3 regions of the Bacillus sp. EB106-07-01-XG149 genome follow, and region 3 is predicted to be linked to each of the others. Evidence: riboswitches for the same ligand, from Rfam matches in the RefSeq annotation. Region 3 holds a riboswitch; each other region holds the start of a gene.

What was found. Region 3 has a riboswitch for lysine ahead of AC3WTA_RS24625 (amino acid permease). Riboswitches for the same ligand answer to the same signal wherever they lie in the genome.
Region 1: linked by a shared signal. The riboswitch ahead of AC3WTA_RS23620 (amino acid permease) and the one ahead of AC3WTA_RS24625 (amino acid permease) in region 3 are both predicted to bind lysine.
Region 2: linked by a shared signal. The riboswitch ahead of AC3WTA_RS16395 (aspartate kinase) and the one ahead of AC3WTA_RS24625 (amino acid permease) in region 3 are both predicted to bind lysine.

The regions. Positions count from the first base shown of each region.
Region 1 covers NZ_JBYTDP010000007.1:121,310-132,559, reverse strand. Annotated here, with positions in the region: gene AC3WTA_RS23650 (nucleoside/nucleotide kinase family protein) at 1-483, opposite strand, end outside; gene AC3WTA_RS23645 (metallophosphoesterase family protein) at 617-1,360, opposite strand; gene AC3WTA_RS23640 (aminoglycoside phosphotransferase family protein) at 1,374-2,312, opposite strand; gene AC3WTA_RS23635 (VOC family protein) at 2,327-3,124, opposite strand; gene AC3WTA_RS23630 (sulfite exporter TauE/SafE family protein) at 3,223-4,233, shown strand; gene AC3WTA_RS23625 (GNAT family N-acetyltransferase) at 4,273-4,722, opposite strand; lysine riboswitch at 5,046-5,238, shown strand; gene AC3WTA_RS23620 (amino acid permease) at 5,351-6,817, shown strand; gene AC3WTA_RS23615 (iron-sulfur cluster biosynthesis family protein) at 6,931-7,236, shown strand; gene AC3WTA_RS23610 (DNA alkylation repair protein) at 7,270-8,040, shown strand; gene AC3WTA_RS23605 (hypothetical protein) at 8,151-9,134, opposite strand; gene AC3WTA_RS23600 (hypothetical protein) at 9,210-9,410, opposite strand; gene AC3WTA_RS23595 (class I SAM-dependent methyltransferase) at 9,887-10,648, shown strand; gene AC3WTA_RS23590 (PhzF family phenazine biosynthesis protein) at 10,698-11,250, opposite strand, start outside.
Region 2 covers NZ_JBYTDP010000003.1:781,811-793,060, forward strand. Annotated here, with positions in the region: partial or broken gene AC3WTA_RS16385 (helix-turn-helix domain-containing protein) at 1-76, shown strand, start outside; gene AC3WTA_RS16390 (VOC family protein) at 284-736, opposite strand; gene AC3WTA_RS16395 (aspartate kinase) at 1,081-2,310, opposite strand; lysine riboswitch at 2,510-2,696, opposite strand; gene AC3WTA_RS16400 (DoxX-like family protein) at 2,888-3,796, shown strand; gene AC3WTA_RS16405 (DUF4166 domain-containing protein) at 3,800-4,411, shown strand; gene AC3WTA_RS16410 (YndJ family protein) at 4,417-6,042, shown strand; gene AC3WTA_RS16415 (8-oxo-dGTP diphosphatase) at 6,072-6,557, opposite strand; partial or broken gene AC3WTA_RS16420 (MFS transporter) at 6,734-7,236, shown strand; gene AC3WTA_RS16425 (hypothetical protein) at 7,265-7,543, shown strand; gene AC3WTA_RS16430 (YozF family protein) at 7,563-8,027, opposite strand; gene AC3WTA_RS16435 (polyphosphate kinase 2 family protein) at 8,278-9,090, shown strand; gene AC3WTA_RS16440 (PadR family transcriptional regulator) at 9,266-9,805, shown strand; gene AC3WTA_RS16445 (MFS transporter) at 9,842-11,250, shown strand, end outside.
Region 3 covers NZ_JBYTDP010000008.1:94,575-105,824, forward strand. Annotated here, with positions in the region: gene AC3WTA_RS24600 (SgrR family transcriptional regulator) at 1-1,346, opposite strand, end outside; gene AC3WTA_RS24605 (MDR family MFS transporter) at 1,452-2,714, shown strand; gene AC3WTA_RS24610 (hypothetical protein) at 2,761-2,964, opposite strand; gene AC3WTA_RS24615 (type 1 glutamine amidotransferase domain-containing protein) at 3,287-3,802, opposite strand; gene AC3WTA_RS24620 (ABC transporter permease) at 4,089-5,288, opposite strand; gene AC3WTA_RS24625 (amino acid permease) at 5,349-6,773, opposite strand; lysine riboswitch at 6,920-7,106, opposite strand; gene gapN (NADP-dependent glyceraldehyde-3-phosphate dehydrogenase) at 7,285-8,724, opposite strand; gene AC3WTA_RS24635 (ABC transporter ATP-binding protein) at 9,314-11,074, shown strand; gene AC3WTA_RS24640 (ABC transporter ATP-binding protein) at 11,071-11,250, shown strand, end outside.

The sequences.
Region 1 (11,250 bases), on a different contig from region 3:
TCTCGCCATCTCAAAATCTGTATCTACAAAGATTTTGTAATCAAATAAATGCTCAACATCTTTTTTCAATAGAAACGTTCCATCTACTATTAATATCATATTTTGCTTGGCCACTTGTGGCTTATTATGTACAGGCATATCCGTTATTAAGTTATGAGAAATCGTTTCATACTGTAAATTCCCGTTAAGCTCTAAAGGCTTTAATAATCTTTCTTTAAAAGCTGTATAATCGTGTGCATCTTCATAATACCCTCTTGCAGATTCTTTACCTTTTGCATAGCGAACCGCTCTCGGATTATGAAAATCATCAATGCTGGCGCGTGTTACTGGTAATCCTCGTTTTTTTATTTCTTCAGCTATTTCGTTTGCAAATGTTGTTTTTCCTGAAGCTGTAATACCACTTACTCCAACTCTTGTTGGATGGGTTAAGTTTAATTTTAAAATATGATCTACAATTTCTTTCATGCGTTGTATTCGGTTCAAGATATTTCCTCCTACAATCAGTTTACATAATATAATTATAGGTAACAATCCGTTTCATTATTTGTCGGTAAGGCGATATCCTATTTCGAATCGTTAATATATTTGAAGTTACGATAGATATATTATAATTGGCTTACTTTCCCTTAAACCCCCGATATAAAGCAGTCCGTAATTCTTGTTTGTATTCTTCAATTTCTGGCATATCGAGTTCTTCTGCTAGTCTGATAGCTAATTCAATATCATACGGTACACGTACGAGTTGAATAGAAAAGCTTGCGGCTTCTTTTTCATTGTAAGTTCCTTCGAATATTAAATAAGAAGCTTGTGTAATTTCAAGAGGATTACCTACGCTACCAGCATTGCATAACGTTTTCCCTCTGAAATTTTGAACGAATGCTTGGTGAACGTCACCGTAGCAAACGACATCGGGTTTTCTTTCCCCTTCTATATTCTCTGTGAGCTCACTGTTTTCGAACATACTAATACGCTCTTCTCTTGCAGCGTGTGGTTGAATTCTTTCATATAAACTTCTAGGTGAAGCGTGGAACATACGAATCAATTTGCCGCTCATAAAAAATTCGATTGAAAATGGTAAGCTTCTTAAATAGTCATTTTGTTCTTCCGATAATTGTTTTTGATGCCATTTTAACGCTTCAAATTCAGTCGGTTTTGTAATAAAATCATCCCAGTTCCCCATTACAACTCCATCACATTCTTTACGAATGATTTCAATTACTTCGCTAGAATGAGGACCTTTTCCGACTAAATCTCCAAGACAAATAATGTGCTTTATTCCTCTTACTTTAATATCTTGCAGCACAGATTCTAATGCTGGAATATTACCGTGAATATCTGAAATTACCGCTATTTTATCCATATGAATCCCTCCATTACTTATTGTTTATTCTATCCTCATGTTGTGATTGATACCATTTTGGAATATAGGATGAAAAATTGTTATGATCTTCTAAAATTACGTTCAATCTTTCCTTCATATCATCTACTAAATGTGGCGTGCTTCGGTTTGTCCATACGATATCAGCTGGGAATGTCATTGCTGCATATAATGAATACAGTTGCCAAAAATGAAGTGACGGTTCTCCCACGCAATAACCGTGAACTTGTCCAACCGCAAATGGTTTACTTATTCTTGTAGTAAAAATCGCTACGTTATAAAAATCGTGTATTGGGTCGCCAAAATCATATCCTCCAAAATCGATAACGATAAATTCCTTATTATGAATCATACTATTTGCTGGATGGAAGTCATCGTGTAAAAAGGTAATAGGGCGATTTTTCAATAATTGTTTATGCTCCCCTACAAAACTTAATACTGGCTTCAAATTAAGGAAGTCTATTTCATAGTTTGCTAACGCTTCTACGTATCTTTCGTATTTATTCCATCGAACCGTTCCCCATTTATTACTTGCACTTTCTCTTCCAATTGAGTGGATCCTCTTTAATACTTCCCCTGCTTTTCTTCCTGCATTATACTGTTCTTCCACCGATAGCTTCCCTAAACCTTCTTCACCATTTACACCTTGGGCCCATTCAAATACTTGTACACATTTATTTAATTCCTCAAGTTTTATGAAATGAATTAACTTGGGCGTTGGAATATGTAATAACTCTAATTGTTTCATATACGTATATTCTTCTTGTTTACGTTCAAAATGAACAGCATCACATACTTTCACAAAATAAGTTTCTTCGTTCTTTAATTCAACTTTATATTTTTCTTCATGTGAAAAACCTTTTGAAATAGCTGTACACTTTACAATACGATGCCATTCTAGTTGTCTCTCTATCTCTCTAAGCATTTCCTTCACAACATTCACCTCTATCAATATATGTACAAACTACCTAACACTTCATGCTCTCGTTTATTTTCACCTTTAAACTCCACTGCAAATGGATATTCGCCATGATGCTTCAAACGTTCTAGTACTAACCCTTCTCCTATTGGTTCACAAAACTGCACATGAACATCACCAAATGATACGCTTTGACACTCCGCATTCCATTCTTCATTCTTTGTGATTGAGCTTGCAGTTAGCCCCATTACTTCTTTCCATTTCCGTACTGTTTCTCGAACATTTTTCACTGCGTAATGAATCGTTTCAATTTGTTGTACTTTATTTTTATGTTCAGTGATTGTTCCTATGTTACGTAAATCGTTTCTTCTTTCTTCATCCGTTTCATTCCACTGTATGAAGAAAGGTAATTTCGGTCTGTTTTCCTCTTGCTTTACAAATAACATTTTCCACTCTAAAAGACGGCCATCTTTTCTTATACGTTTTCCTTCAAATGGTCCTATCGTATGTAAACCGTGCTTACTAAAATTATTTGCTAGGTCTTCAATGGCATCTGTTCGAATTGCGATTTGTAGCATTCCTTCTCCGTCTTGTAATTTTACTACTGTTTCTTGTACTAATGGATTGTCTGCTTTCTTCGCTTTTTCTTCATGCTGAACTGCTAAAAATTCTATATAGGATAAATCAAAATAACATAAACTATTCCAAGTACCCCAAGTAATATGCTCTCCGCCTATTGCAGTATGAAATCCACGCTCCTGTATTTGTTTTGCCGCTTCCTCCGGTGTACCATATACTGCGTGTACGAGATGATCAAATCGTAACATGTCTTTCTCCCCTTTCTCTCCATCCTTTTATTGTATATTTTATTTTTCTTTCATTCAATTCAAAAAACTTTAAAACCCAGTTGATTTATACGATTAATATGTATTATAATGAAACAAATTTAATTATTGCTGATTGGAAAAACCAAAGGCACTTTTCTCATACGGGAAAAGTGCCTTTTTCATTTATTATTACAGGGGGATTATTTATGCAGAAATTAATTGTCTTTGCTATTATCGGATTTTTCGCTCAATTGATTGATGGGGCACTTGGAATGGCGTACGGGGTAACATCTACCTCACTATTATTAATGTTTGGTATCGCACCAGCTGTAGCTTCCGCATCTGTTCATTTAGCTGAAGTCGTTACAACCGCCGCTTCTGGTGCATCTCACATCAAATTTGGAAACGTTGATAAATATACCGTTTCCAGGCTTACATTACCAGGAGCAATTGGCGCATTTATTGGGGCATGTTTTTTAAGCAATTTACCTGGCGATGTAATTAAACCGTACATTTCCGTATTTTTATTTACTTTAGGGGTTTATATTTTATTACGATTCATCATTCAAAAACAAATTGTTACTTCAAATAAACGTATGTCTGCAAAACAGCTTGTTCCGCTTGGCTTATTCGCTGGATTCGTTGATTCAACTGGTGGTGGTGGCTGGGGTCCGATTACGACACCTGTACTTTTGGCAAGAGGAAATGAAGCTAGAAAAGTTATCGGATCTGTAGATACGAGCGAATTTCCTGTTTCACTCGCTGCAACAATTGGATTTTTCATTTCACTTGGATGGGAACAAGTAAGCTGGGTTTGGGTATTTTCTCTCATGCTCGGTGGTATCGTTGCGGCACCAATCGCTGCATGGCTAGTACGCATCGTTCCTTCTCATTTACTTGGCGTATTAGTTGGTGGCCTTATTATCTTTACAAACATTCGTACATTGCTTACTACATTTAAAGTTGATCCAACTATTATTTCACTTTCTTACGTGGCAGTTGGTCTTGTCGTTATTATTTCTATTTTCATTGCTGTTCGCAATCATTCCAAGCGTTCTAACGCATCGACAGCCGGATATCCGAATGATCAAAAACAAATGCTACCATAACGATAAAAATACCGCCCGATATACTTCGAGCGGTATTTTTTATTTTTCTATTTTCCAATTAATCATCGTTTCTGTAGTGTCAATTCTCTTCATATGTAATTTCTCTAATACACGAATCGAGCTATCATTTTCAAGAAGTGTCTCCGCAATAATCGTTTCTACTTCTCCTGTTTGAAAAGCCCAATTTATTAATTCTCTTACAGCTTCTGTCGCATACCCTTTATTCCAATATTTCTCAATAAATCCGTAACCAATTTCTACTGTATGTTCCTCATTTGGTTTCCCTTTAAATCCTATATCACCTAGAACGATGTCATCTTCTTTGCGAATGACATACCACGCGCCCCAAGGTAATAAAACCTTATTTTGTTTTACATTTTCTACATGCCCTACAATATGCGGACCACTGTTATATCCTTGCTCGTTAGCAACTTGCATACTCTCTTCTGTACACGGTACTATATAGAGTCTTTCTGTTTCTAATTTCATGTTAATTTCCCCTTTTTTGCTTAAACGTTTTTTTAATTATAACAAAAAATATGACCTTATTATGAATGTCGAATTATTTTTTCAGAATTTTCTTTTATTTTTAAAGGGTTTTTCAATATTTTTTGCGAAACATTTGTATAACAATTTATTTATTTGTTTTTTGTTACATAACAGTAGGTTCGGGTGGAGTTTTGCAAGCGTTTCCTATACAATAACCGATATTTTTTGACTTTTCCTAACAAAATATCTTGCAATATATTCAGAAAGTCATTACAATTGCCATATATTAAAAATCTTAGCAATATATCAAATCCTCATCAATCCGATGAGGTAGAGGTTGCGACTTTTATGAGTAAAACGGACGAGACACAGAGAATGTCACCAACTCCGTTTGAAAGGAAAAGTTGCCGAAGTTTATATTTCTTCTCTGGAAATATGAGCTGGGGCTGTCTCCGAAAGGAACAGAACTGTCACGTTTACAAAATTACCGTGTAAACGTGGGGTGCTATCTTAACGGAAGGGTATGATGGGGTGGTTATTTGTGAAACGTTCCGCCTAATTCCTTTGGCGGTTTTTTGTATTTTTCTCCCCCGCTCCTTCCTAACCTACAAGAAAAGGAGTGTTGAACATGAATAGCGCAACAAATCAATCTACCTCTAAAACGCAAACTACACAAGGACAAGGTGAATTAAAACGCGGATTAAAATCTCGTCACCTTACGATGATTTCTCTCGGTGGTACAATCGGTACCGGACTATTTCTTGCCAGCGGTGGTGTCATCCATACAGCTGGTCCTGGCGGTGCACTAGTCGCATACGCCGCAATTGGAATTATGGTTTACTTTTTAATGACAAGCTTAGCTGAACTCGCGGCTTACATGCCTGTTACCGGATCTTTTAGCACGTATGCAACAAAATTTGTTGATCCATCCCTTGGCTTTGCACTTGGATGGAACTATTGGTATAACTGGGCCATTACAATTGCTGCTGAACTCGCTGCTGTAACATTAATTATGAAATTTTGGTTCCCAGATACCCCTTCTCTTATTTGGAGTGGATTATGTTTAGCTATTATTTTCCTTTTAAACTATTTATCTGTTAAAGGGTTTGGTGAATCTGAATATTGGTTCGCACTTATTAAAGTAGTTACTATTATTATCTTTTTAATTGTCGGCTTTATGATGATTTTCGGAATTATGGGCGGCGAATCTGTTGGCTTTAAAAACTTCACTGTTGCAGATGCACCATTTAATGGCGGCATTATGGCAATTATCGGTGTATTTATGGCTGCTGGGTTCTCATTCCAAGGAACTGAATTATTAGGTGTAGCTGCTGGTGAAACTGCTGATCCAGAGCGTAACATTCCAAAAGCAATTCGTTCTATCTTTTGGCGTATTCTTTTATTCTATATCCTTGCGATTCTCGTTATCGGTTTATTAATTCCTTATACGACTGAAAGCCTTGCTGCAAGCGATGTAACAGTAAGTCCATTTACACTTATTTTTGAAAAAGCGGGCGTTGCCTTTGCTGCTTCTGTTATGAACGCTGTTATTTTAACGGCAGTATTGTCTGCTGGTAACTCTGGTATGTATGCATCAACTCGTATGCTTTGGGACTTAGCTCGCCAAGGAAAAGCACCAAAGTTTCTTGGTAAATTAGATAGCCGCGGTGTACCTGTTAACGCATTAATCGTAACGTCAATTGTCGGTAGTATCGCTTTCATTGCCTCTTTATTCGGTGACGGTGTTGTATACATTTGGTTATTAAACGCATCTGGAATGTCTGGCTTTATCGCATGGGTCGGAATTGCAATTAGTCATTACCGTTTCCGTAAAGCATATATCGCACAAGGAAAAGATTTGAAAGACTTACCATATAGAGCAAAATGGTTCCCGTTCGGTCCAATTTTCGCATTTGCACTTTGTGTCATCGTAATTTTAGGTCAAAACTACGGCGCATTTATGGGCGAATCAATCGATTGGAACGGTGTACTCGTTTCTTACATCGGTTTACCACTCTTCTTAGTACTATGGTTAGGATATAAATTTACGAAGAAAACGAAAGTGATTCCGCTCGATAAATGTGAATTGAAATAAAGTGAAACGAGCAAACAAATATGTTTGCTCGTTTTTTATTCCGATGCTTCTCCCTTCCCTATTTCTCCTGTTTTTGCAATAATAAAGGAAATATATATAAAGGTTGGGATACCATGAACATTCGTATTACTGATGAAGCAAAAGCAGCTATACATAAATTAGAACGTGAAGATAAAAAGATCATTCGCATTAGAGGAACAATGACAAACTCTTGTAGTATTTTCGTTGATGTTGATTTAATTTGGGATACATATGATGCAGATGATGTTGTATATAAAGATGCCGAGTTTATCGTACAAATGGATTCATTCACGAAAGACTACACTGGTGATACGGTGAAACTTGATTATAAGACGACAGGTTTTAGTATTACGACTCCGAGTGAGACTTTAGTTTATGGATTGTCGATTAAAAAATAAAAATTGTTTTCAGCTGACAAATGAGGTGAAAAAATGGGTAAATATGTTCCGTTAAAATTTTTATTTAATGAAGAATTAGCAGAAATAATGGCTGATTCTATTTGTAAACACGATCCTAATTTTCCGAAAAGAAACTTCGTATCTTCCGTAACATGTAAAGTTGAAAAATTAGAGTTAAAGCAACGTATAGAAGTAATAGCAGATGAATTACACGATGCATTACAAAAAGATTTTAATGCAGCAATACATATTTTACTGAAAACATTGGGGCCAGAAAACACAACAGAAGTAGGCACATTTACAAACGGATATATGTACATGCCTATTGCAAAATACGTTGAAAAATATGGGCTTAACGATTTTGAAACCTCATGTAACGCCATGTATGCAATAACAAAAAGGAATACTGCTGAATATGCCATTCGGCCTTTTCTCAAAACATACCATGAAGACACACTACACATATTACAACAGTGGATTCATGACGAAAACAGCCACATTAGAAGATTAGTTTCCGAAGGTACAAGACCAAGACTTCCGTGGGCTAAAAAAATGGGAGCTCTGAAAGGTGACTTTACAAATAATTTAAAGCTTCTTGAGCCATTAATGAATGATCCTTCTAAATATGTCCAAAAATCAGTAGCCAATCATATTAACGATATTACGAAAGAAGATAAAGAACTCGTTTTTCAATGGTTACAACATTTACGTCATAAACAGCATCCAGTTAACCCTTGGATTATAAAACATGGGTTAAGAACGGTAATAAAAAGTGGGACATTGCCAAAAGATTTTTCTTTTTAAGTATTTTAAACAAAAACGCTTATACTTCAAAAATGAAGTATAAGCGTTTTTTCCTTTTGAATAAAGCAATAATAAACGTAAAAAGTGCTTTAAAATTCTTCTTTATACCTTTATTTTACTAGCTCTTCTATGTTATCATTTTTCTTGATTTTTTCTGATGATAGCCAGAGTGAATAACTTGTTCCATCCTTGTTCCTTAAAAATATGTTAAATTCCTTATTATATAGTTCTTCTTTAAGAATAGTGACTACCTTTCTCAAATCCTCTATTACATAGGAATCATTTCTATATTTTATCTCACTATCATTGAAAACTAAAGTCAATTCATACTCTAGACAATTGCCGTCTTTCGGGTTTGAACAAGTAATATCTTCAATTACAAAACGATCATTTTGAATTTCATTTAACCTTTCGCCTACTTTTGTTTCAGTTTGAATCAAATATGTCCAATAACCGCTTACAGTGTTTTTCATTGTTAAAAGCAGTTCTTCTTTCGTTATAGCTTTTTGCACATTATGAAAAGGTAAGCCTATAGATTCACCATTATGATCCTCAATTTCAAGTTTTGTTATCTTTTTATTACTCTTCTGAATGAATTGGAATAAAGCATATAAACGATCTAATTCTTTTGATTCAAATTGACTGTAATCAATCTTGTCACTCGTTTTTAAAGTTAATACTAACTTATCAGTTGGTTTCTCCTCTATATAATCATCATCCACTATATATTGAAAAACATTTTTATTTTCAGGTTCCACGTAACCTAATTTTTTAATTTCTTCTAGCATGGGTTTGAATTTCTTATATTCCTCATATGTTTTTTTCCCGTATTGATATTCATCACCTTTTATTCTTGAATATAAGATGCCATCTACTTCTACTCTAAATTGAATATTTTTGTTATTTTTCGCTTGAACAGTATGATATGTATGTCCCATATTCCCTTCATGTATAGCACCCCAATCTGTTACAATCACATCCATTCCGTGCTTTTTTTTCACATATTTTTTCACCTGATCTTCATCTTCATAATTACAACCACTTAAACATAAGAAACATAACAATAGCAACATTACATTTTTCATTCTTTTCATATAGCACCTTGCCCTCTTCCTTGCATAAGAAATGTTCGCTAATTAAAGACTGTATAAAAAAGAGAATAATAACACCTATACATTATTATTCTCTTTTTTATAGAAACGGGTCGAATCACAGGCAATAACCCATCCTATAACGATTAATGTTACAGATAATAACTTAAGGCCCGTCTTATATATATAATCCAAATCTTTAAGGTAAATAAAGGATATTATTCCTAATACAGCACCCACTATCCCTAGAATCAAACCCTTATACTTTTGTAAAAACATCTTATTCCCCCTTTCGTACAAACTAAATATTCCATATATAAACAATACTAAATTATGGAATATTTTCAAAGAATAAAATTTTTATATTCAGTATATATATCAATTTCTTATATTAATAAAAACATCCCCATAGATAAGTAAATCTAAAGGGAGTGAACGGTTCCACTTTTTTATAAACAGTACGACTTTATTGTTATGTAACAGAAATGTGAAATATCATATTTCACAAAATATGTTGGCACAATGCAGTTTCACTATATACCCCATCCAAAATTTAGTTGCACTCTCACCTTCCCTTATAACTTCAAAGGATTTCCACTCGATTATCCCGAATATACAAATAACCACTCTAACAAGGAGCGAATTTATATGAATCTATTCGAACATGAAACGTAAAACCGTTCCACTTTAATAAGAGGTCCTCCTTTTTTCTTTTCTCATCATATCATTTACTTACAAAATAGGAGGATATAATTATGAAACGTGATTTATTATTTTTAACTTTATTAGAAAGTGCTAATACAAATTTTAGCGGTTGGGATTTTTCTTTTATTTCAGAAACTGGTCGAATGAAGAGCGAGCCTTTATCGTGGTCGTACGGCAGCACTGCTTTTCAACTTATGCAGCGTGCAGAATCAATGCTCGATATGGGTACTGGCGGCGGAGAGTTTTTATCTATGTTACAACCGTTCCCATCAACTATTTTTGCGACTGAGGGCTATGCTCCAAACGTGCCAATTGCTCGGAAGAAATTAGAACCTTTAGGGGTTACAGTTATAGAGGTAACAGATGATACTGCTTTACCATTTCAAGATGGTCAGTTTGATTTAATCATAAATCAACGTGAATCGTATACTGCCTCTGAGCTAAACAGAATTCTTTCTCCAAATGGAATTTTCCTTACACAACAAGTTGGTGGTCTCGATTGTGCGGAACTAAATGAACAGTTTAGCGCACCGCTAAATAGCGAATTTGCAAGTTGGTCGCTCGAAGCAGCATGCATTGAGTTAAAGGAAAATGGATTTACTATTTTAGAAGAAAAAAAAGAGTTCCCTTTTCAACGCTTTTACGACATTGGCGCTATCGTCTATTATTTAAAAGCGATTCCGTGGCAAATTCCTGATTTTACTGTCGAAGGTTACTATGAGGAATTATATCGTATACATGAAATCATCTTACAAAAAGGTTATTTTGATGTAAAGCAACATCGTTTTATGATTAAGGCGATTCGCAGTTAATCATGGAGCATATAAAAAAGAGATGGATCTACCATCTCTTTTTTTATTTTCACTCAATATTTTCTATATTTAAACACTTCGTTTCACAGTAATAGCCTTTGCCACCAACATAAACTTTTTCTATTTTATTATCACTATCGGTTGCTAATTTAACTAATATTTCGGAAGGCGAGTGTAAAGAATAACCTTGTTCAAATACATAGACTTCTTTTTGTAAGTAGCGCTGTTCATAAAGGTAGCAAGCTAATGCACCGTTTGAAGTTCCAGTCGCTGCTTCTTCATTGATGTCGTATAGTGGAGCAAAGTTTCTACATATTATTCGATTGTCATTAAAAGTATATAGATGCATCCCGACAACATTATAATACTTGCTGATTTCTTTAATTTTTTCAAAATTAGGTTGCAGTGTATGTAATTGTGTTTCGCTTTTTATAGGAATTAAAATATCTTTTAAGCCCGTGGAGACAATTTGAATTGGGTATGTATTGTCTATAGCTTTACTATCAAAACAGTCGATGAACTCGTTTGGAGATATAACATCATAGAATATCGGTTCGTTTTGTTCCATGAATATGATGTCATCTTTTATGGTAATAGTAAGA
Region 2 (11,250 bases), on a different contig from region 3:
CTCTGACGTGAAGAAAGTTATTTTGAATGAGTTCAGATCGTTTTTTAAAAGAAAAGATATATATGATAAGAAGTGAGAAGGGTCCGTTATATTTCCTAGGAAAGAGTATAACAAGTAATTGAATTGTTTTATAATGATTTCGGGATGTTGATAGTATGTTAAAAAGTTTAAACAAGCATAACCCCGTTCTAAAGCTAGGACGGGGTTCAAAATCTAAGTTTTATTAAGCGTAAAGTTCTTTCAAATATTTTTACTTCAGTAAAGACGTCTAATAAAACATTACTTATTTGTTACCGAGTTCTTCCGCTAAACCGATTAAAATTCCTTCGGTTCCACGAATGTAGCAGAGTCGATACGAGTTCTCATACTGAACTACTTCACCAACGAGCTGAGCACCATGCTTAGTCAGTCTGGATACCATTTCGTCAATGTCTTCAACGGTGAACATGACGCGCAAATAACCGAGGGCGTTTACAGGAGCTGTCCGATGGTCTGCTATAGTAGGTGGGGTGAGAAATCGAGAAAGTTCAATTCGGCTGTGGCCATCTGGCGTAACCATCATAGCAATCTCTACGCACTGAGAACCGAGTCCAGTTACGCGACCAGCCCATTCACCTTCAACAGTAGCTCGCCCTTCGAGATTCAAGCCAATCTCCTCGAAGAATGAGATTGCGTTATCAAGTGATTCTACAACGATGCTGACATTGTCCATTCGTAGTAATCGGTTGTTTGCCATAGTTTTTATCTCCTTTTATGTATAAATTTATTATTTAATTATCCTCATAATTATACTAAAATCTTTTCTAAACAAAAAACATCTTGTCACAGCGTAGGAAAATGTGACAAGGTGTTTTCGGGCATAGTATATAAAATCTTGTTAACGAATAACACTTCGTAAACCCTTTACTATTGAAATATGCGCGAACTTTATTTCGTGAATGCTATCATTTCAAGAATTTGATACTGTAATTGCTATTCGATAGAATAACTTCGACTTTCCCACAAAACAGTCCTATCCTGTTTCTATTTATATAGGAAGGAAATAGATTCATATATTTTTTAAAGTTTTACCGGTGGAAATTAACTCATCTGCACTAAAGGCTCAATTTTTGCCATAAATGATTGATGCAGCGCCTCAACACCTGTTACTAAATGAAGGCGGTCAATAACGACAGATACTTTAATTTCTGATGTACTTACCATTTTAATATGAATATCTTCTTCTTTTAAAGTAGTGAACATATTCGCAGCAACTCCTGGATTAGAGACCATACCAGATCCTACAATGGATACTTTTGCTAAATAATTTTCATATTCTACAGATTCATAGTGAAGTGTTTCTTGATTTTGTTCTAATACCTCTAATGTTTCTTTTAAATCATTAGAATGGATTGAGAAGGAGAGGTGAACAGTTCCTTCATTTGTAATACTTTGAATGATGATATCTACATTAATATGTGCTGTTGCCAATGTAGAGAAAACTGTTGAGAGTGCACCTTGTTCTAATCCTTTCATTGTGACGCGTGTAATATTATCTTCAAATGCAATACCTTTAACGATTGATTGTTGTTCCATGTTACATTCTCCTTTTACAATTGTTCCGTTTTCTTGTTCCATACTTGAGCGAACTTCTAACATGACATTATGATTTTTAGCAAACTCAACAGCACGCGGGTGTAATACACCAGCACCGAGGTTTGCTAGTTCTAGCATTTCGTCATAAGAAATTTCATCTAATTTATAAGCATCTTTTACAACTCGTGGGTCCGTCGTATATACACCGGTCACATCCGTGTAAATATCACATTTTTTTGCTTTCAGTGCAGCAGCTAATGCAACAGCAGTTGTATCAGAACCACCGCGTCCAAGCGTTGTAATTTCATGTTCTTCACTGGCTCCTTGGAAGCCAGCTACAATAACAATCGTACCTTCAGTAAGATAAGATTGAATTCGATCTGTATGAATGTCAGTAATCCGTGCACTACTATGTACAGATTCTGTCGTAATACCAGCTTGCCATCCTGTTAATGAAATCGCGTTATAACCTTTTGCTTGTAGTGCCATCGTTAATAATGAAATAGTAACTTGCTCTCCTGTTGATAGAAGCATATCCATTTCGCGTTTACTCGGATTTTCTGAAATCGCGTTAGCAAGTGCTACGAGTTCATCTGTGTTTTTTCCCATTGCTGAAACGACAGAGACGATACTATGTCCTCGTTCATATTCTTCAATAATTAAATTTGCTACATGTTGGATGCGCTCAACGCTTCCAACAGAAGTGCCACCAAATTTTTGTACAATCGTTTCCATTACGAATTCCTTCTTTCATCCATTTTTAAGAATAGATTAGGACATATATAGATCCCAATATTCCTGTAGTTACCAGAGAAAAACAAAAAACACCATCTCAAATAAGTGAGGATGGTGCTGTTACAGGAAAAGGGAAACAGAAAACGGAGCTAATAAAAAAACCGCCAAAAAAGGAATACCATAAAAATGATATCTCTTTTTTGTAGATAGCTCTTCATACATACACTTCTGTACATATGACAGTTCTGTTTCTATTCGAAAACAGCCCCAATCGATAAATGCAGAGAAAATTATCGATTTCGGCAATACTTCCTTTCATCTAATTTCATAGACATCTCTGTGTCTCCATTAGAATAATCATAAGTATCGCAACCTCTATCTCACGTTTTAGGCGAGAGTGTTTGATTTATGAAGTTGTTGGTAACATTTGTTTTATAATAATTTAAATTTTTCGGGGAATCAAGTGTTTTGTATGAATTTTAAAAATTCTTTCTTTTCTTGAAGGAGTTTGTGAAAACTGTAGCAAAATAAATTCATAGCATGTACATTAAATTTATAGTGCATAGGAGGTGGAAGAATGAAGGGGAAAAAGCCTATTTATGTTTCGGCAGAAATGAACACAACAATGGAAAAATTATGGGTATATACACAGGAACCAGATATACATATAGAATGGGATGCTCGCTTTACTGAAATTTCGTATTTAAAGAAAAAAGAAGGAGAACCGCAGAAGTTTTTATATAAAACTAAAATTGGATTAGGACTTGAAATAGCTGGTGAAGGGGAATCGATAGGAGAAATAAGAAAAGAAACGGGTGAACGGATTTCTTCTTTAAAATTTTGGACAGCAAATAAATTATCACTTATTCAAATAGGGCGTGGTTATTGGAAGTATACACCGCGTAAAGAACACATTCATTTTGAGACGCAATATGATTACGATACGAGGTTTGGTCGTATAGGAAATGTAATAGATTTCTATATGTTTCGTCCGTTATTAGGCTGGGCGACTGCTTGGAGTTTTGATGCTTTAAAATTATGGTTAGAAAAGGGACTTCATCCGAGATTACTAATTAGAAGAACAATGACATATTGGCTTGTATGTTTTTTGTTTGCTTTTGTATGGATGTATCAAGGAATAGTGCCGAAACTAGTGTTTACTCATTCAGAAGAAGTAAAAATGCTATCTGTGATAATTGGTTCAACGGAATATAGTATTTTTGTACTTAAAATAATTGGATTATTAGAAATTATTTTTGGTGCCATATGGCTGTTGCCATTTCCAAAACGAAAAGTATTTATCGTACATATTTTTATGTTAATAGCTTTAACGATAGCGGCGGGTTTTACGAATATCGTAAGCTTTACAGAGCCGTTTAATCCAACTACATTAAACGTTCTACTTATGGGGTTATCGATTGTCGGTTATATAAATAGTTCTGATTTACCGAGTGCAAAAAATTGCAAGAGGAAGAGAAAGGAATAATGTATGGCTAATATGTATGAAAGACTATTAGGGGATTCTTATAAAAAACTTCATCCGAAATTACAGAAACGCTATGAGATCACGGAAGAAAATAGCTTTACTGGAGAAGGAGAAATGGATGAAATTTACGGAGGTTCTTTTTTCGTAAAATTGATATTAAAAATTGCATCGAAGTTTAGAATGTTTTTCTCTGAGCGGGGGAAGGAAGTGCCATTTACAATACATAATACCGCTGAGCGAGATGAACATGGAAATGAACTTGTGCGGTGGAATCGTACTTTTTATTTTCATAATAAGAAAAGATACTTTAACGCCATTATGCAGATGGATGAAGAGAATAATGAAATTTTAGATTATTTTGGTGAACCGCAAATACTTGTTTCTACATTGAATTTTCATATTGATGAGGTGGGGGCAATGCATATTTCTTCAAAGAAACAATGGTTTTACATGTTTGGAAGGAAAGTCCCGTTACCTAGGTTTTTATACGGAGAGGCCAACATTGTAGAAAGTTATGATGAAACACTACAATGCTTTCGAATTCATGTACAAGTAAGCAATCCGTTAATTGGTTCATTATTTTCATATAAGGGAACATTTGTAGAGAGGAAATAAATGATATGAAAAATATAATAGTTGGGTTTGCTTGTTATATTATTTTTCTAATATGTGAGTGGTCAAATATAAACCCGGTGGAAGCAATTATTTTATTATCTATTTTGTTATTTATACCGATGTCATTTTGCATCATTGATAAGAAAACAAGAAATGGATCGTATGTATTCTTTTATAAATTTGTATCGCCGCTATATCCAATTGCAGCAATTAATGCAACGTTAGCTTTCGTAACAAATCATTATTTCTTTGCGTTACTTTGGTTTGTATATACAGGAATTGTTGCGTTATTTGGTATAAGTAGATTGCTAGAAAGAGGATGGAAACCGTTAGAGGAGACAGCTATCGATAGTGCGTTTATGTATTTGTTTTTAGGTGGTTTCTGGTTTTTTGCTTCTGTAGCAAAGCTTTCCATTATGCACTTTAGTTCCGACATTGTTTTGCTTACAGCTGCACACTTTCATTATTCGGCATTTCTATTGCCGTTATCAGCTGGTTTAATTGGGAGGAAAAGAGAAAAGAGAAGTAAAGTATATGATGCTATTATGTTTGTCATCGTCATTTCACCTATGACAGTTGCAATAGGAATTACGTACTCGAGGGTATTTGAATTTTTTGCAGTGTTCCTATATTTATGTGCTATTTATAGTTATGGGATTTATGTTTGGTGTACGAAATTTAATGCTGTTAGTGCAAAAGTTCTCCTAATCATATCTTCTAGCACACTCATGGTAACAATTATGTTTTCACTTGTATATTCATATGGGAATTTGAAACATGTAATGACGATTACAATTGCTCAAATGGTTTGGATTCACGGTGTTGTCAATGGAATTGGAGTAGCGTTACCCGCATTTGTCGGCTGGATGATTGAAAAGAGTGCTCCGAATCATAAATATTACGGGAAACCAATGAGCAGGTTAATAGGAAATACGACAGTTGGTGAAGCATTTTTACATAACAGAAGTTTAATAGATAGCAAGGAATACAAAGGTTTAGTTGATAATATGAACGATTTTCATAGTGAGGGATTTGACATGGCGAAGATTCCTTTAAGTATTACTCGTTTTTATGAAAATACAAAAGAGTATGAGTTACAATCGCATATTAAGTGGGCTCGTTGGTTTCGTCCGGTTGCATTTTGCTATGAGAAAATGAGTAAGCGTGTAGGACAAATACATTTAGGAATGGGCGGTAGGTGGGAAACGATGCATGGCTCTATCGTCGGGATAATAGATGAGAAAGATGGAAGAGAGAATGTAAGGGCTTGGCTAAGAAAAAATGAAGCAGGAGAATCTATTTTTGTAGCTCTTTACTCAAAGCACACATATAAGAGCGAGACATATATGAATATTGCATTACCTTTACCATATTCGAATATGACGGGGGTTTTAAAATTATGTAATAAGAGTAATGATTTAATCATTACTAGTAAGCTGAGAAGAAATGGTAAAGGAGATGAGGGGATTTATTTACATACTCGTTTCTTTACAATTCGTTTACCGTTAGCAGAGACTTTTATTATAAAGGAGAACACGAATCACATATTAGAAGCTAACCATAGAATGTGGATATTTGGAGTTAAGTTTTTAGAAATTGATTATGAGATTAAGAAAATAGAAGGAAAGTGAAAAAAGCTTGGAGAGATACCAAGCTTTTTTTACGTATGCGTAATTGTCATAGCAACTTGTTTATCTAAGTCTTGGTCCCAAACACGTTGAATTTCAAACGTACCTATTTCAAAAAATAATGGGAATCTCTCTTTAAACCAATCTTGCATAGGAAGATTTAGTGCTGTATCGATTGCTACCCATGATAATTCGCCTTCAGGAGGATTCAAAAGGAGTTCACCTTCAAATGAATCTGTCCAATAGTTAAATACCATATATCGAACATTTTCTTTCGGATTTACGTATTCATCTAATCCCTTAAAAGTTAAATTTGAAACAAGTAATCCAGTTTCTTCTTTTACTTCTCGTTTAGCAGCTTGAACGATACTTTCTGGGAAATCTACTTTTCCGCCAGGAGCGATGTAGCCAGGAAAACCTCGATGATCGGGGCGTTTTATAAGTAAAACTTCATTATTTCGCTGGATCATACACATTGTATAGATGCGGTGCTCGATGTTATGAGAATTTTGAGGCATAATAATGTATTCTCCTTTATATTTATTTTGATAATTTTACCATAACATAATGGTTTCTTATATAATCGAAAAAGAATATTGGGAATTTTTAGTGATATATAATAAAGTCTATAATCATTTGAAAAAAGGAGAGAGAAATGCAAGGGGACGTACAAAGAGAAAAAGCTTTGGGGGATGCCGGCATTATCACCGTATTAATTCCATGGTTATTTAATGTTCATCATCATTTTGAAGCATATGTGTATGGATTAGGAATGGCATCCTCTGGTGTTGGAGCTGTAATTGCCGCCTAATATTTGGCGTGAGAGAACGGTGGCATAAGCGGGGATTACTTGCCTATGGTGGTGTATTAATAAGTGGTTATACGCTTTTAATAATGCCATTTATTGCTTGGGCACCTGCATTAATTGGATTAATGGCAATTGAAGGGTTCGGTATGATGATATTTGGACTCATTTGGGAAACAAGTTTACAAGAGCTTGTACCAGAAGAAGCATTTGGAAGAGTGGCAAGCCTTGATATGCTAGGTTCATTTGCTTTAGTGCCACTAGGTTATGTGGTTGTAGGATGGTTAGCTACTGTCATAGGTGGCGAGATAACGATTATAACACTAGCTATATTAGTACTTGTAACAATTGGAGTAGCATTATGTGTACCAAGTATTCGACGATTTGATTGATGATATAAGGGAAAGGAGAATAACTTATATGATTATAGAAAACTTGAACGATATAGTAGCAAAGGAATTGGCCAGCCAATACACTTTGCAGGAAAAGGTCTTTGAAGCAAAAAATTTCACAGTCTATATCGCCACCCATAGAGAAAATAAGCTAACATATAATCAACTAGTATTAGTAAAACATCTTTGTAACGAAAAGCCTTCCGTACATATTTGGGACAAGAAAATTAGTACGGAAGCAACAGAACTAGAAATCACAGAAGAAGTAACGGAAGCGATTCAATCTGGTTTTGTAAATGAAGAATAAGCCCTAATCAAATTAGGGCTTATTCTTCATTAAACACAAATGTTTGTTTCATTTGTTCCTCCTCATTTACCGGATGACCGTTGTATGAGAAATTTTTTTCTTCCCAAGTAATGACGACTTTGAAATTATGGCTGTTAAAGTCTAATGGGAATACGATGTAGTCAAAGCTTGTCTGACTTTTTGAAACGTTGTTATGTAATGTAGTAGGATTAAAACTAGCTTTAAAGGTAGGAATGTTATCAACTATTTCTACAGCTACGTTTGACACATCATTGCCGATGTTTTTTACGAGTAAGCGATATGTATCGTATACACCTTGTTTTTGCTGCGCTGCTTGCTTGTTTACGTTATAGGATTTATCAATTTCGATATACCACTGTTTTGATTTTGATTCAATTGGTAGTGATTGGAATGTGTATGCACTAACTTGTATTGGTAGTGCGAAACAGATTAGTGCAAAGAGAGAAAATATTATTCGTTTCATTTTTAGAGAGCTCCCATTCTGTAACGGATTTATTTATTAGTATCTTCTCTTTATGTGAGTATATACCATATAATGTAAGGTGGTATTTATGACACTCATGAATGTAATTTACATTTTAAATGCGAATATTAACTGCTGTATTCTTTATAAAAGCTGTGTAGAGATTTTTCTACACAGTTTTTTCTAATGTGAAAAAATTGCCAATAATATGTTAAAATAACATTGTCATACAACAAGGGGGATTTGTTTTATGGAAAATGGACATCTTGCTAAAGTAGATGTAACGAAAAGAATTGAATCGAAATCTAAGTACAATAAGAAACTTGAAAAATATCAAAGGCGCTTATTAGCGTTGCAGCAAATTGTAAAAGAGGAAAAAATCGCAGTTATGCTCGTTATGGAAGGCTGGGATGCGGCTGGAAAAGGCGGAGCGATTAAGCGAGTGACAGAACACCTTGATCCACGTGGGTTCCAAGTAAATCCAATTGGAGCACCAGCACCTCATGAAAAACGGCACCATTACTTGCAACGTTTCTGGCGGAAACTACCTCAGTACGGGCAAATTACTATTTTTGATCGCTCATGGTACGGCCGTGTGTTAGTTGAGCGTGTTGAAGGTTTTGCTACAAAGGAAGAGTGGACGAGAGCGTATGATGAGATTAATGATTTTGAAAAACTATTAACAGATGATCATTATATAGTCGGAAAGTTTTTCTATCATATTAGTAAAGATGAACAATTAAAGAGGTTTAAAGATAGAGAGAACAACCCTTTGAAAAAATGGAAAATTACAGACGAAGATTGGCGCAACCGTGAAAAATGGGATGAGTATGTTAAAGCGATGGAAGACATGTTTGAAAAAACAAATAAGCCAAATGCAAAATGGCAAATTATCGCGAGTAACGATAAATTATATGCTCGATTGAAAACGTTGAAAGTGATCATTTCATTAATTGAGGATTACCTTTTAGAACATAATATAGAATTACCTTCGTATTATTATGAAATGAAAGAGGGTAAGACAGAAGGTTTTGAAGCTAATCAAGATGAAGTTGTAAAATAGTACAAAGTTTGTATATGAAATATAAAGTAGAGCCACCCTGTAATTTTAGATAATAAAATTACAGGGTGTTTTTATTTAGAAACATTTTACAATTAACGGAATGAGGTATATAATCAATAATCATATTAACGTCGTTAATATGATTATTGATTATATATAGTATGGAGGTTTTATTTTGAAGGGAAGAGATGTTATTTTAGGCTTGTTAATGGGAAAAGAAATGTCTGGTTATGATATTAAAATTGTGTTCGAAGACGTATTTACTCATTTCTTTGATGGGAGTTTTGGAATGATTTACCCAACGTTACGACAGTTGGAAAAAGAGGGGAAAATAAAGAAAGAGGTTATTATGCAAGAAGGAAAACCGAATAAGAAAATGTACTTTATTACAGATGAAGGGCGTGAAGAGTTTTATCAGTACATGCAAACAGATGTAGAGAAAGATGTTTTACGTTCAGATTTTTTAATGAGGATGTATTTCGGTAATTATAGCGATGACAAGGCAATAAAAAAATGGATTGCGGACGAAATTGAAAGGAAAGAAGCATATATTGCGGATCTTCGTTTGAAATATGAAAAGTGGAGAGAAGGTATTACTTTTGTTGAAGAAATTTCACTAGATGTAGGTATCGCATCGTATAGTGCTCAAGTAGAGACGTTGAAAAGAAAACTAGAGCAACTAGAAGTAAAAAAACACAATAAAACGGAAGAATGAAAAACACGTTCATAATAAATAAAGGGGTAGATGAACATGGAGCAATCAAAGGGTATTAAGATTGTCTTTTTAATGTGCTTAGGTATATTTCTTTGTATGATTGATACGACAATTATGAATATAGCTTTACCAGCCATACAAACGAGTGTAAATACTTCATTAGAAAAGATGTCTTGGATATTAAATGTTTATACGATGACGATTGCAGTACTAGCCATTCCACTAGGACGGATAGCTGATATTTTTGGGAAAGCAAAGATGTATATTCTTGGTTTGATAATTTTTGGTGGTGGATCAGTGCTTTGTGCTTTTGCCAATACGGGCGATTTTCTTATCTTTTCTCGTTTTATACAAAGTATTGGTGCAGCAATTTTATTTCCGACAAGTATGGTAATCGGCGTATCAGCAATGCCATTAGCAAAGAGGCATGTTGCACTTGCAATTTTAGGGGTAACACAAGGACTATCAGCTGCAATGGGACCAGTAATAGGTGGAATTATTACACAAAATTTCGGTTGGAGATGGGTGTTCTTCGTAAATGTTCCAATTTGTATTCTTGGAATCATTTTATGCTGCATTATGCTGCAAATAAAAAATGAAGAACGTATTATCTCAAAAATAGATTGGGTAGGACTACTATTAAGTAGCACAGCAATTTTTTCTTTTACTCTCATATTAGTAAAAGGCAATACATGGGGATGGCAAAGTAATATTGCTTTGTCTTGTTATGCAATTAGCACTATTTCTCTTATTCTATTTGTTTTAGTAGAACGAAAGATTCATAATCCAATGGTGAATTTAAAGTTATTTCAAGATCGAATGTTTGTCGGAGCGTCTATCGTTGTCATATTAAGTAATTTATTTTTAATTGGAGTAACTGTATTACTTCCAACGTTCTTGACGAAAATACAAGGTCGAACGGAAATTGAAGCAGCTTTTTTAGTGACACCTATTTCAGCAATGATATTTTTTGTCTCACCAGTTGCAGCAACTTTAATTAAAAAACTCGGAAAAGTAACTATTATTTTGTCAGGCTTTCTTGTTATGGGTTTCTCTTATTATTGGTTGCAAATGATTGATGTTAATTCAACAAATATAGAAATTATTATTCCATGTATGATATTAGGTGTTGGGTATGGTTTAGTAGTAGGTCCAATTACAGTTTTAAGTGCTTCTTCGTTTGAAGGGGAATTATTAACCGCTTCTCAAAGTGTTGTCTCGATGTTGCGGCAAGTAGGAATTGTATTAGCAGTTGCAATATTTGTATCTAACTTAACGCACAATTTAGCTGTAAATAAAGAGAATGTATATCGTTATGCAGAAGAAAAAGTGCATAATATTCATGTGGATAGCTCACAGCAAGCTGAAATACTACAAGTAACAAAAGAAAAAATAGAGAACCAAAGTATAGAACCAAGTGTAGAAAAGCATCAAAATAAAACATT
Region 3 (11,250 bases):
TCTACTTGTATACCTAAACTTTCACACCGTTCTTTTAGGAAATGAGCGTCATTTGCACTATCTTTAAATGCGAAGAAGTAAATATGTATCGTTTCTCCATTATAGGTGCTCTTTTTTAAATACTCTTTTGCCTTCTCTAAAGAGTAGGACCTTTTAGGAACTTGGCGGCTTCTTTCAGGGAAAAAGCTTGAAGCAGCAATTGTTCGTCTACCCTCTATGCTACGAAGTATTGTTTCAACGTCATATAGTTCTCTCCAAGCTTTTCGAAAGTAAATGTCGTGATGAGGACCAGGTTTTGTAAAGTTGAAGCTAGCATAAATACAACCTATTTCTTCTATTTGTATATCATGCCTTTCATTTTCCTCTTCATTTGGCAGTTCATAATCAGCATCGATTTGCACATGATCAGGAATACCCCAAAATTCAATACGGTCTAATAACGCGCGCTCTTTAAAATAATGGGTGAATGCTTCGAGTACGATATTATCTTCAGAGTAATGAGTAAGTTTGAAAGGTCCAGTACCTATATAATGATGATCTTGAATACTGGCATCACACGGTAAAATTGCTAGTTGCATGGAACTTACATAGTGTAAGAAAAATAAGTTGGGTTTTGCTAAATGGAATCGAATTTGCAGTGGTGATGGTGTTTCAATTTGAACAATTTCTTCTGTTAACCATTTGAAAGGAGAGTGAACTTGCTTTAATCGTTCAAATGAAAATTGTACATCTTTAGAAGTTAAAACTGTTTCGTTATGAAAACGTATATCCTTTCGTAAATAAAAGGTCCACGTAAGCCCGTCTCCACTTAATTCCCACGTATGTGCAATGTGTGGTTCCATTTTTTCAGTAACATCGTTATAAACGACTAACGTGTCAAAAATTTGACTCGTAAGATGGCTCTCTGTAGTTACAGCCACAAAAGCCGGATCTAATGGAAATATCTTTCTTGATATAGGAATCTTTAATATGTCATACATATCATTTGAAGGTTCGTATCCAAAATGATGATGTAGTTTATTTTCTATCTTTTTTTGAATTGCAAGAGGCAGTGGTTCTTTTAAAAGAAGAAAGATATCCTTTAATTTTTCTTGCGTTAACAGTTCATCTGTGTAGGATTCAATCGCTTCCACGAGACTATGTATAAATAGAATTTCCGTTTTATTCCCGCGTCCACGCCCTGGAGTCCAGTGAATTAATTGCTCCTCGCTCATTTTCCTTAATAAAATTTTCACGTTTTTCGTACTGCAATATAAAATATCCGCTAGTTCTTGTAAGCTATTTCGGATATGCTGTTGATCTTGTGCATGTAGTCTTAGTCTAATGTAATAGTCCATAATTTTCATATATACACTTCCTTTTATAATAAAAGGGGAAACTCTTTAGAATATTCTAACCTTTTTCTTCCTCTTTTTCAAAGTAAAATAAGTAAGCATAAGGAGGGGGAAACAATGGGGTTTTGGAGTATGCATCGAAATATAAAAATTAGAATTATAACTTCGTTTTTAACACGTGCTGTGTCCACGATGATTTTTCCATTTATGGCGATATACTTTTCAATAAAGTTAGGTAGTGCGATTGCAGGTGCGTTATTACTCATTAATGTCATAGCTTCATTAGTAATTGGTTTATACGGTGGATATGTTGGGGATCGGCTCGGTCGTAAAAAGGTGATGATTATCGGTCAAAGTATACAAGTCATTTCCATTGCTTGTATGGGAGTTGCAAATTCGGATTATGTAGATTCACCGTGGCTAACATTTGTGTTTATGTTAGTAAATAGTTTAGGGTCTGGACTTATGAACCCTGCGACAGAGGCGATGTTAATTGATGTGAGTACACCTGAAAATCGAAAAGTGATGTACACCATTAACTATTGGGCTATTAATTTATCAATGGCAATTGGAGCAATATTTGGCGGATTACTATTTGAGAACTATAGATTGCAATTGTTTATCGGATTAACAGTTATTGCCGTTATTACTTTATATGTGATGGCTGTATACATGGAAGAAGTGTATGTAGCGAGAAAAACAGTAGAGAAGAAAAATGTATTAAAAGATATGGCAGATAGTTATACAGTCGTGATGAAAGATAGAGCATTTTTAATTTTTTGTGCAGCAAGTATATGTACATTGTCTTTAGAGTTTCAAATTAATAATTATTTAGGAGTACGTTTACAGCAGGAATTTGAAACAGTGCACTTTTTATTCGGGAATGGTTTTACGTTTGATTTAACAGGTATTCGAATGTTGAGCTGGATTTCAGCAGAGAATACAATTTTAGTTGTGTTATGTTCAGCACTTCTTATTAAAATGCTAAAAAGCTTCAACGATTTGAAAATTTTATATATAGGTTTATTCATTTACACAATTGGATTTACAATACTCGGAACGAGCAATAGTTTATGGGTCTTATTAATTGCAGGGCTTTTCCAAACGGTAGGTGAGATGATGTATGTGCCAGTACGTCAATCTATTATGGCAGATATGGTGCCGAATGAGGCAAGAGGTTCATACATGGCGATTAACGGAATGGTCTTTCAAGTAGCAAAAATGAACGGGGCATTAGGCGTTATGCTAGGCTCATTTATTGCATCTTGGGGCATGAGTGCTCTGTACTTTATCGTTGGTATGAGCAGTATTTTATTATTTATGAAGGCGATTGGGAAAGAGAAGTATGAGGATGAGAGAGGGGGTTCTCAGATTGGATAAAACTATATAAAAAGCGAACGAACTGGACTCGCTTTTTATATAATTTTTAAAACGGATCAACTTCAGCTAAATCTGGAGTGGTACTAGGCTGTAGTAAAAGATTTTTTAACGTTCCTACTTCAGAAAGAGCTACTAATATGTAGCCACTAATCAGTACAATAAGCCCAATGACGCGTAACGTTTGTAAGCTCACTTCATTATTATTCATTTCCGTTGGATTTGGGGGCGTTGAAGGTGGATTGTTATTCATAATTAAAGCTCCCATCTTTTGTATTTATATATGTGTAAAATCATTGTTTAACTTATGGATAGGAATTGTATAGTCATTTTCACTATATGAGAACTGCCTATGAAAAGTGATTAGAAATTTGGGGACGAGAAAAGGGTGGAATCCCAAAGATTATTAAAAATGAACTTTTGGATTCCATCCTTTTATTTATCCCATGCTATTTGTGGAAGCCGGATTTCCTGAAAACACCCGGTTGGTGAGAAGTAATAATCAGTGGGGGATGAACAAAACCCCACTGATTAAATTTTTTTTCATACAAATAAAAGGAGGTTAACCAAACTAGCTACCCTAATATACGCAATGATTCTTCAATAAACGCTGGGATATCCTCTGGTTGTCTACTTGTTACTAGCTGATTTTGGCATACGACAACCTCTTTGTCATGAAAATGTCCACCAGCATTTTTTAAGTCGACCTCAATAGATTTATATCCAGTCACATCGCGTCCTTCAAGTGTTTGTGCAGTGATGAGTAATTGGGGGCCGTGACAAATAGCAAAAACAGGTTTTTTCGCATCCATAAATGCTTTGCTAAAGCGAACAAAACGTTCATCTGCACGAAGCATATCTGGGGAAAATCCGCCTGGTATGAAGAGGGCATCAAAGTTATCTGGAGAAACATCATCAATACTTTTATCAATTACGACTTCACTTTTTCCTCGTTTACCGTGTACCGTTTTACCTTTTTCCATTTCAATAGTTGTTAATTCATATCCCTTTTGATTAAAAGCTTCTACTGGCTCTGTGTATTCTGTGTCCTCGAAATAATCCGTTATTAAAATAGCAATTTTTTTACTCATTCTAATCCGCTCCTTATATTATATTATATTATCGGTTCCAGAATCATCCTTGAGCAATGTCTTTTATAAAGTGAAACTTTAATTCATATTTTTTCATTCCCTCCAGTTCCTTTGCCCTGTTACTTTAATACATACCCTTTTTGTTAGCGCGTAAACATGTATTATCGTTTTTGTATGTAAAAATCATAAAATGTCGGTTGTTTCAGTGATTCTTGTTTGAGGAAGAAAAATAAAAAAGCCAAGGAGATAATTTATCTTCTCCTTGGCTTTAAGATAATTCTTTTCGTTAAAACGCAGAAACGCGTTGCTTCGTTTTTGGTACAATAATAAATTTGATCCAGAGTACCCCGATAATCATAATGATAAGGCTATGTAAAAATTGACCTGTAGCAATGAGTATAACACTTGAAAATACAATGAGTTGAATGCTTAGTAATATAAAGATTAAGCGAAGAAATTCATTCATTCGTTTTTCAGTATTAATTGGATATAATGCTACGATAATATTTCCCGAAAAATATTTCCACAGGGAACGGAGCTGCATAGAAATCATATATAGGACGATATATGCGATAGCGCCTTTTACGTATATGTTTGGTATAAAATATAAGGCGAAGGCACCGATTAAGCCTAAGCGAATATATATACCGAAATAATCATTCCCGCGTAAAAATGCTAGTGTATGTAAATAGAAGAAAGTTGCTCGTTTTTTATGTAATAAAGGTTCAATCCAATTTGTAAGCCATTTTCTTTTATTTACTTGCTTATTCAGTTGCGGAACATCGGTGAAAATGCTAGCAAATTGATAAAAACGGACGTTCATTTTTTCTTCTTGCTCGATTATGTAATCCCACGGTATTCGTTTTGTAGGCTGTTTTTTCGTATATAGAAGTAGGAAAGCAAGTAGTAAGAGCAATCCGCCTAATATGAGAACATGTGCCGAGTAAAACAGCATGAAAATGATTAAGGCGTTACAAGCAATACGAATAATGAACCATATATTTTTTTCATGACTATCACGCCAGATCCAATGTGTATACATGTTCCAAGCTTTTATAATCATTAAAACGATAAAGATTGTACATAAGAAAGGTACAGTTAATTGTAATGATTGCAGTGCAAGTGGAACGAGAATAAGGAACGTAAATAATAATGGGAAAAGCTGAATGATGTAATTATATAGAAGAGATTTTTTAAAATAAGATGTTAGTTTCTCTTCTAATGCAAGCAAATAGACAGCATCAGGTTTTTGAATAAATGTACGGATAGGACATCTCGTTATAATCGCTGTTAGGACGATTGTAATAAGTAATAAAGATAGTCCTTTAGAAGGAGCTGTCTTAAGAAACTTTGCATAATAGTAAGCACCTATACAGGCAACGAAGATAAAGCTATATAGTAAACCGTTAATCATACGTGCAAAGTATGTAATGATATTTTGAATATGTTGTTGGAAGCGGCTGCTCCATAGTGATTCAATTGACATGTTTTTCACCTCTTTGTTCTATTATATATGTTTTACAAAAGAAAAAACGAGCAAATTGCGTTACGCAACTTGCTCGTTTTTCTTTTCGTTATTTTTTTTCTGATCACGATTCATTAATGGATAGAAGGCAAAGCCAATTACGAATAAACCAATTCCGAGAAGGAACGTTTTTATATCGGCTGCGCCGGTTTTAATAACCCATAGTGCGTAGCAAAGTGCGATCACTGCGATTATGCCATCTGTAATTCTTGCCCGCATTTCATTTTTATATGTTTCACCAGTTGCGACTAGTTTTAACTGGAAGATTGGTGAAACGAGATATGGAATGAGGTAGGCTAGTGTTGATACGGTAATAACGAATGTATAAGCTTCCGCAATTGTTCCGGATAGTGTTGAGAATAAGAACACTTGCGACATAATGTTTGTTAGTCGTAATGAGTAAATTGGACTTCCTTTTTTATTTGTTTTCGTGAAGAAGGAAGGGAAGAAACCTTCTTTTGCTGCTTGATACGGTACTTCTGAGCTTAATAAAATCCAGCCTAATATAGAACCGAATAGGGAAGTAAGAGCAAGTAATGCCATCAGTTTCCCGCCGCCATGACCCATTGCAGCATTTAATGCATCTGCTAATGGACGTTCAGAAGCTTGTAATTTATCAACGTGAAGTACACCCATTGTTAAAATGGTAATTCCTAAGTAAATCGCAACTGTAATAAGTAATCCTGCAACTGTTGCGCGTTTTACTGTTTTAGGAGAGGTAGCACGGTTTGATAAAAGTACTGCCGATTCAATTCCGATAAATGCCCAAAGCGTTGTAAGAGCAGCTAAATTTACTTGTGAAAGAAGGCCGTGTGATACACCTGATTTATCGATCATCGGTGTGTACCATTGTCCAAACTTAGAAGCTTCGAATGCAAATAACGTAACGACGATGAATAAAAGGAATCCAGTTACTTTCGTTGTTGTTGCTAAGAAGTTTAGCTTTCCAGCTCCACTTACACCGTTTGTTAATATAATATGAGTTCCCCAAAGTAAGATGGAACAAATCGTAAATGTAATTAGTTTTCCGACTTCTATGTTAAAAGAACCGATTGAAAATAGTAGTCGTGTATCTTTCATAATTGGGAAAAAGAGTGATAAATATCCCGCGAAAGATGTAATGATGGCAACGTTACTTGCCCAGTTTGCAACCCAATATCCCCATACCATACTGAAACCAGCCATTTTTTTCTTTTTTGGTGATGAGAATAAAGCATATGCATGACTTTGTGGTCCTGTCGTTAAATCAGGACGACGAATTGCTAAATTACCGAAAACAAGAGCTAGCATTAAAACACCAAACCCTGTTGTTAACCAAGCTAAAGTGACACCGAGAGGGCTTGCTGTTTGTGCCAACGTACTTGGCACCATGAAAATACCAGCGCCAACCATGTTACCGACAACGAAAGCTGTTAGTACCCAAAAGCCCCATTTTTTTTGTTGCATAGAAAATACCTCCAAAGTTAGTATAACCAAGTCAAGCGAGGAGATATGTATGTCTTCTTAGTAGAGAAGAAAAGTCCCAAACAAAACAAAAAAAGCACGTAATTTGCCGCTACATGCTTTCTATCTTATAAGAAACCCACGACATACCTCTCGATAGCTCTCCACAAACGAAACGTTTCGTTTGTGACAGTTCTGCACTTATTAAATGCAGACCCAGCAAGTGTGCATGGTGGACACGACTTACTTCGGCAATCATTCCTTTCTCATTCCTTCATCAATGCCACTACATCTCCTGAAACGATACTCTTAATGATTGCAACCTCTACCTCACCGAGATACGAATGAGGATTTAAATATTAAATTAACGTAGTTAAGAGTAACAAATGTATTTTTATACGTCAATGGATATAGTAATAATCAGATTATAGAGAAGAGTTTGTTATTAGGAATGAATAATTATTTGATATAAAAAGAAGCTAATCTAAAACTAGATCAGCTTCTACATATAAGATTAAACGAAGTTTAATACAGTTACTTTTTCACGTGTCATAGACTCAAGGCTCTTACGAATACCTTGTGCGCCCATACCTGAACCTTTTACACCGATGAATGGGAAGTGGTCAGGGCCGCGCTCTGTGCGTCCGTTAATTTGAACAGAACCAGTTTCGATTTTGTTAGCAATTGCAAATGCTTTGTTAATGTCTTTTGTGAAGACACTTGCTTGCAAGCCGAACTCTGATTTGTTAGCAATCTCAATTGCTTGCTCATCTGAAGAAACACGGATGATTGGAAGGATTGGGCCAAATGGCTCTTCCCAAGCAACTTTCATTTCTTCTGTTACGTGGTCGATTAATGTTGGGTAAATTAAGTTACGCTCACGTTTGTTACCGATAACGATTGTTGCACCTTTTTCAACAGCGTCGTCAACTAAACCTTGAACGAAGTCAGCAGACTTGTCGTCGATTAATGGAACGATTGTGCTGTCTTGTTCTGGAGATCCAACTGATAGCTCAGCTACTTGCGCTTTTAATAAGCTAACAAGCTCGTCTGCTACGTTTTCGTGTACAAGTACACGTTTAATAGCAGTACAACGTTGACCAGAGTAAGAGAATGCACCGCTTACGATATGGTTTGCAGCATCTTGTAAGTCAGCATCTTCACGAACGATACCAGGGTCTTTACCACCAAGTTCTAATACAAGTGGAATCATTGCAGCTTTTTTCGCTAAATGTTTACCTGTGTTTGTACCACCTGTGAACGATACCATATTGATGCCTTCGTGTTCTACTAAGTAGTCACCAATTACAGAACCGCGTCCTGTAGCTACGTTTACAAGACCTTTTGGAAGGCCAGCTTTATGAAGTGCTTCAACCATTTTAATACCACTAATTGCACCTTGAGTTGCTGGTTTGAAAATAACAGCGTTACCCATAATTAATGCTGGTGCAAGTTTTGCAGCAGATAAGTTTACTGGGTAGTTAAATGGTGCGATTGCTAATACAACACCAAGTGGTGCGCGTTGGATGATCGCAAGTTTAGATTTCGTTCCGCCAGGGAAGCTATCGCCCATCATGCTTTCTCCGTGCATATGAAGAGCTTCTTCGATTGTGTAACGAATGAAATCAGCTGTACGAACAACTTCTTTCTTCGCATCTTTATAACCTTTACCGACTTCTTTCATAATGATATCGGCAATTTCATCTTGCATATTTACGAGCTCATCAGCCCATTTATATAAATATTTTGCGCGATCTTGTAGAGAAGCTTCCGCCCATGATTTTTGAGCTTCTTTTGCAGATGCAATTGCTTCATCTACTTCTCCGCGAGTAATTGCTTGTACTTGTCCAATTACTTCGTGTAAGTATGGAGATGGAATTTCGATTGTTGCTCCCGAAGAGCTTTCTCTCCATTCTCCGTCTAAATAAAATTTGTACGTATTGCTAGTTGTCATGATTAGTCCTCCTAAAATAGCAACTTGTAAGAGTGAGTATAAGGTGATTGTAGGGTGTTTGATAGCATTTTTCAAATGAAATGTTTGTGAAAACGATTTCTTATTCTTTTTTTATTTTGTATGCCCTTTCTTACAGAAAATTCCCTTATTTCAAAATGATGTAGCGTATATTTTTATTCGATTTGTAAAAAAATAATTGACAGAATACTCAATAAAGTTGTAAGATTATAAATGGAAAATAAATGAAGGGGGTGTGCGTAATGATTGTAATCGTAAATGTAATGGGCTTAGCTCTGTTAAATGGCAGAAAACATTCATATCATTACGCAACCCGTGCGGATATATAAGGCATCTTTGTCTTATAAAAAGCGTACGTTGCGTATATCGTAACGTACGCTTTTATGCATTTTTGTGCATATCGTCAAGCGGCGGTATGCTTTTTTTTGTTTATTTTCCACGTTACTATATAAAAATTTGGAAGGTGGAAAAATGTGATGAGACTGTATGGATTACGAAATGTAAATGTGATGGGTCTGGATAGTGGGTAAAGAAATGGGAGTGAAACGAGAACGAGAAGGGAGAGGTTACATTGTTATCAGTATTACTAAAGCTAAAATGGTTTTTTAAAGAGCATTGGAAGAGATATAGTATCGCCATTGGAGCTCTTTTAATTGTGAATATAGTTGAAGTCATTCCCCCGAAAGTGTTAGGGGTTACGATTGATAATATAAAAACAGGAACGTTAACGAATGCGGCAATTATGCAATTTATTCTTATTTTAATAGGGGTTACGGTAATTGGATATGGTCTTACTTTCGTTTGGCAACATCAGCTGTTTGGGGGAGCATTCGTACTGGAGAAGACGATGCGCTCTAAGTTTATGGGGCATTTACTTAAGATGACACCGACGTTTTATCATAAAAATCGTACTGGTGATTTAATGGCGAGAGCGACAAATGATTTAAAAGCAATTGCTATGACAGCTGGTTTCGGTATATTAACGCTCGTGGATTCGAGTTTATATATGCTTACAATTGTCTTTATGATGGGATTTACAATCAGTTGGGAGCTTACATTTGCGGCGCTTATACCGCTTCCGATTATGGCGTATGCGATGAACATATATGGAAAGAAATTGCATGAGAGATTTACAGTTGCGCAAGATGCGTTCGGAGATATGAATGATAAAGTACTCGAATCGATCGCCGGCGTGCGCGTTATTCGTGCATACGTACAAGAGAATGCAGATGAGGGAAGGTTTCATCATTTAGGAGATGACGTCTACGAAAAAAATATGAAGGTAGCGAGAATTGATGCATTATTCCAACCAACTGTTAAAATGCTTGTTGGCCTTAGTTATTTAATCGGTTTAGTGTATGGTGCGTATCTTGTATTTCAATCAAAGGTGACACTTGGTGAACTTGTTTCATTTAACGTGTATTTAGGGATGATGATTTGGCCGATGTTTGCAATTGGCGAATTAATTAATGTTATGCAAAGAGGAAACGCTTCGTTAGACCGTGTGAATGAAACATTAGCGTACGAACCGGATGTAAAGGATCCGAAAAACCCAAAGCTTGTACAAGAGCCAGATTATATTCAGTTTGATGACGTTACCTTTTCATATCCTTCATCAAATGAAAAAAATTTAAAGAAGGTTTCATTTACATTAAAACAAGGGGAGACGCTTGGAGTTGTTGGAAAAACAGGAAGCGGAAAAACGACGCTTGTACGTCAGCTTCTTCGTCAATATCCGCTTGGTGATGGGGATATTGCGGTCTCTGATGTGACGTTAGATAAAATAACGAATGAAAATGTACTCGGGTGGATTGGGTATGTACCTCAGGAACATATTTTGTTCTCAAAGACAGCGAGGGAAAATATTTTATTTGGGAACCGAGAAGCGACGGAAGAAGAACTCGAGAAAGCAATTGAAATTGCGGCGTTTACAAAGGATTTAGAGTTTTTACCAGAAGGGTTAGAAACGCTCGTCGGAGAGAAAGGTGTTTCTTTATCAGGAGGGCAAAAACAAAGGATTTCGATTGCGCGAGCTGTTATTCAAAATCCAGAAATTTTAATTTTGGACGATTCTTTATCAGCTGTTGATGCTCGTACGGAAGCAGCGATCATCGAGAATATAAGAACAGAAAGAAGCGGAAAGACGACGATTATTACGACGCACCGTTTATCTGCCGTACAACATGCGGATTGGATTCTCGTTATGGATGAAGGTGAAGTAATGGAAGAAGGTACGCATGAACAGCTTATTCAAAGCGGAGGCTGGTATGCGGAGCAGTTTGAAAGACAACAAGGGGAAAGTGAAAGTGCGGATAGTGGGGTGAAAATATGAGCGTATCAAAACGATTGTTCCAATATGCGATGAAAGTAAAAGGGACGATTTTTGCAGCGATGCTAATGTTATTTATTTTCGTCATCGCAGAGCTTGCTGGTCCTTTCGTCGCGAAAACGATGATTGACGATCATATCGTCGGGATAGAGAAACCTTGGTATGAAACAGAACAGAGT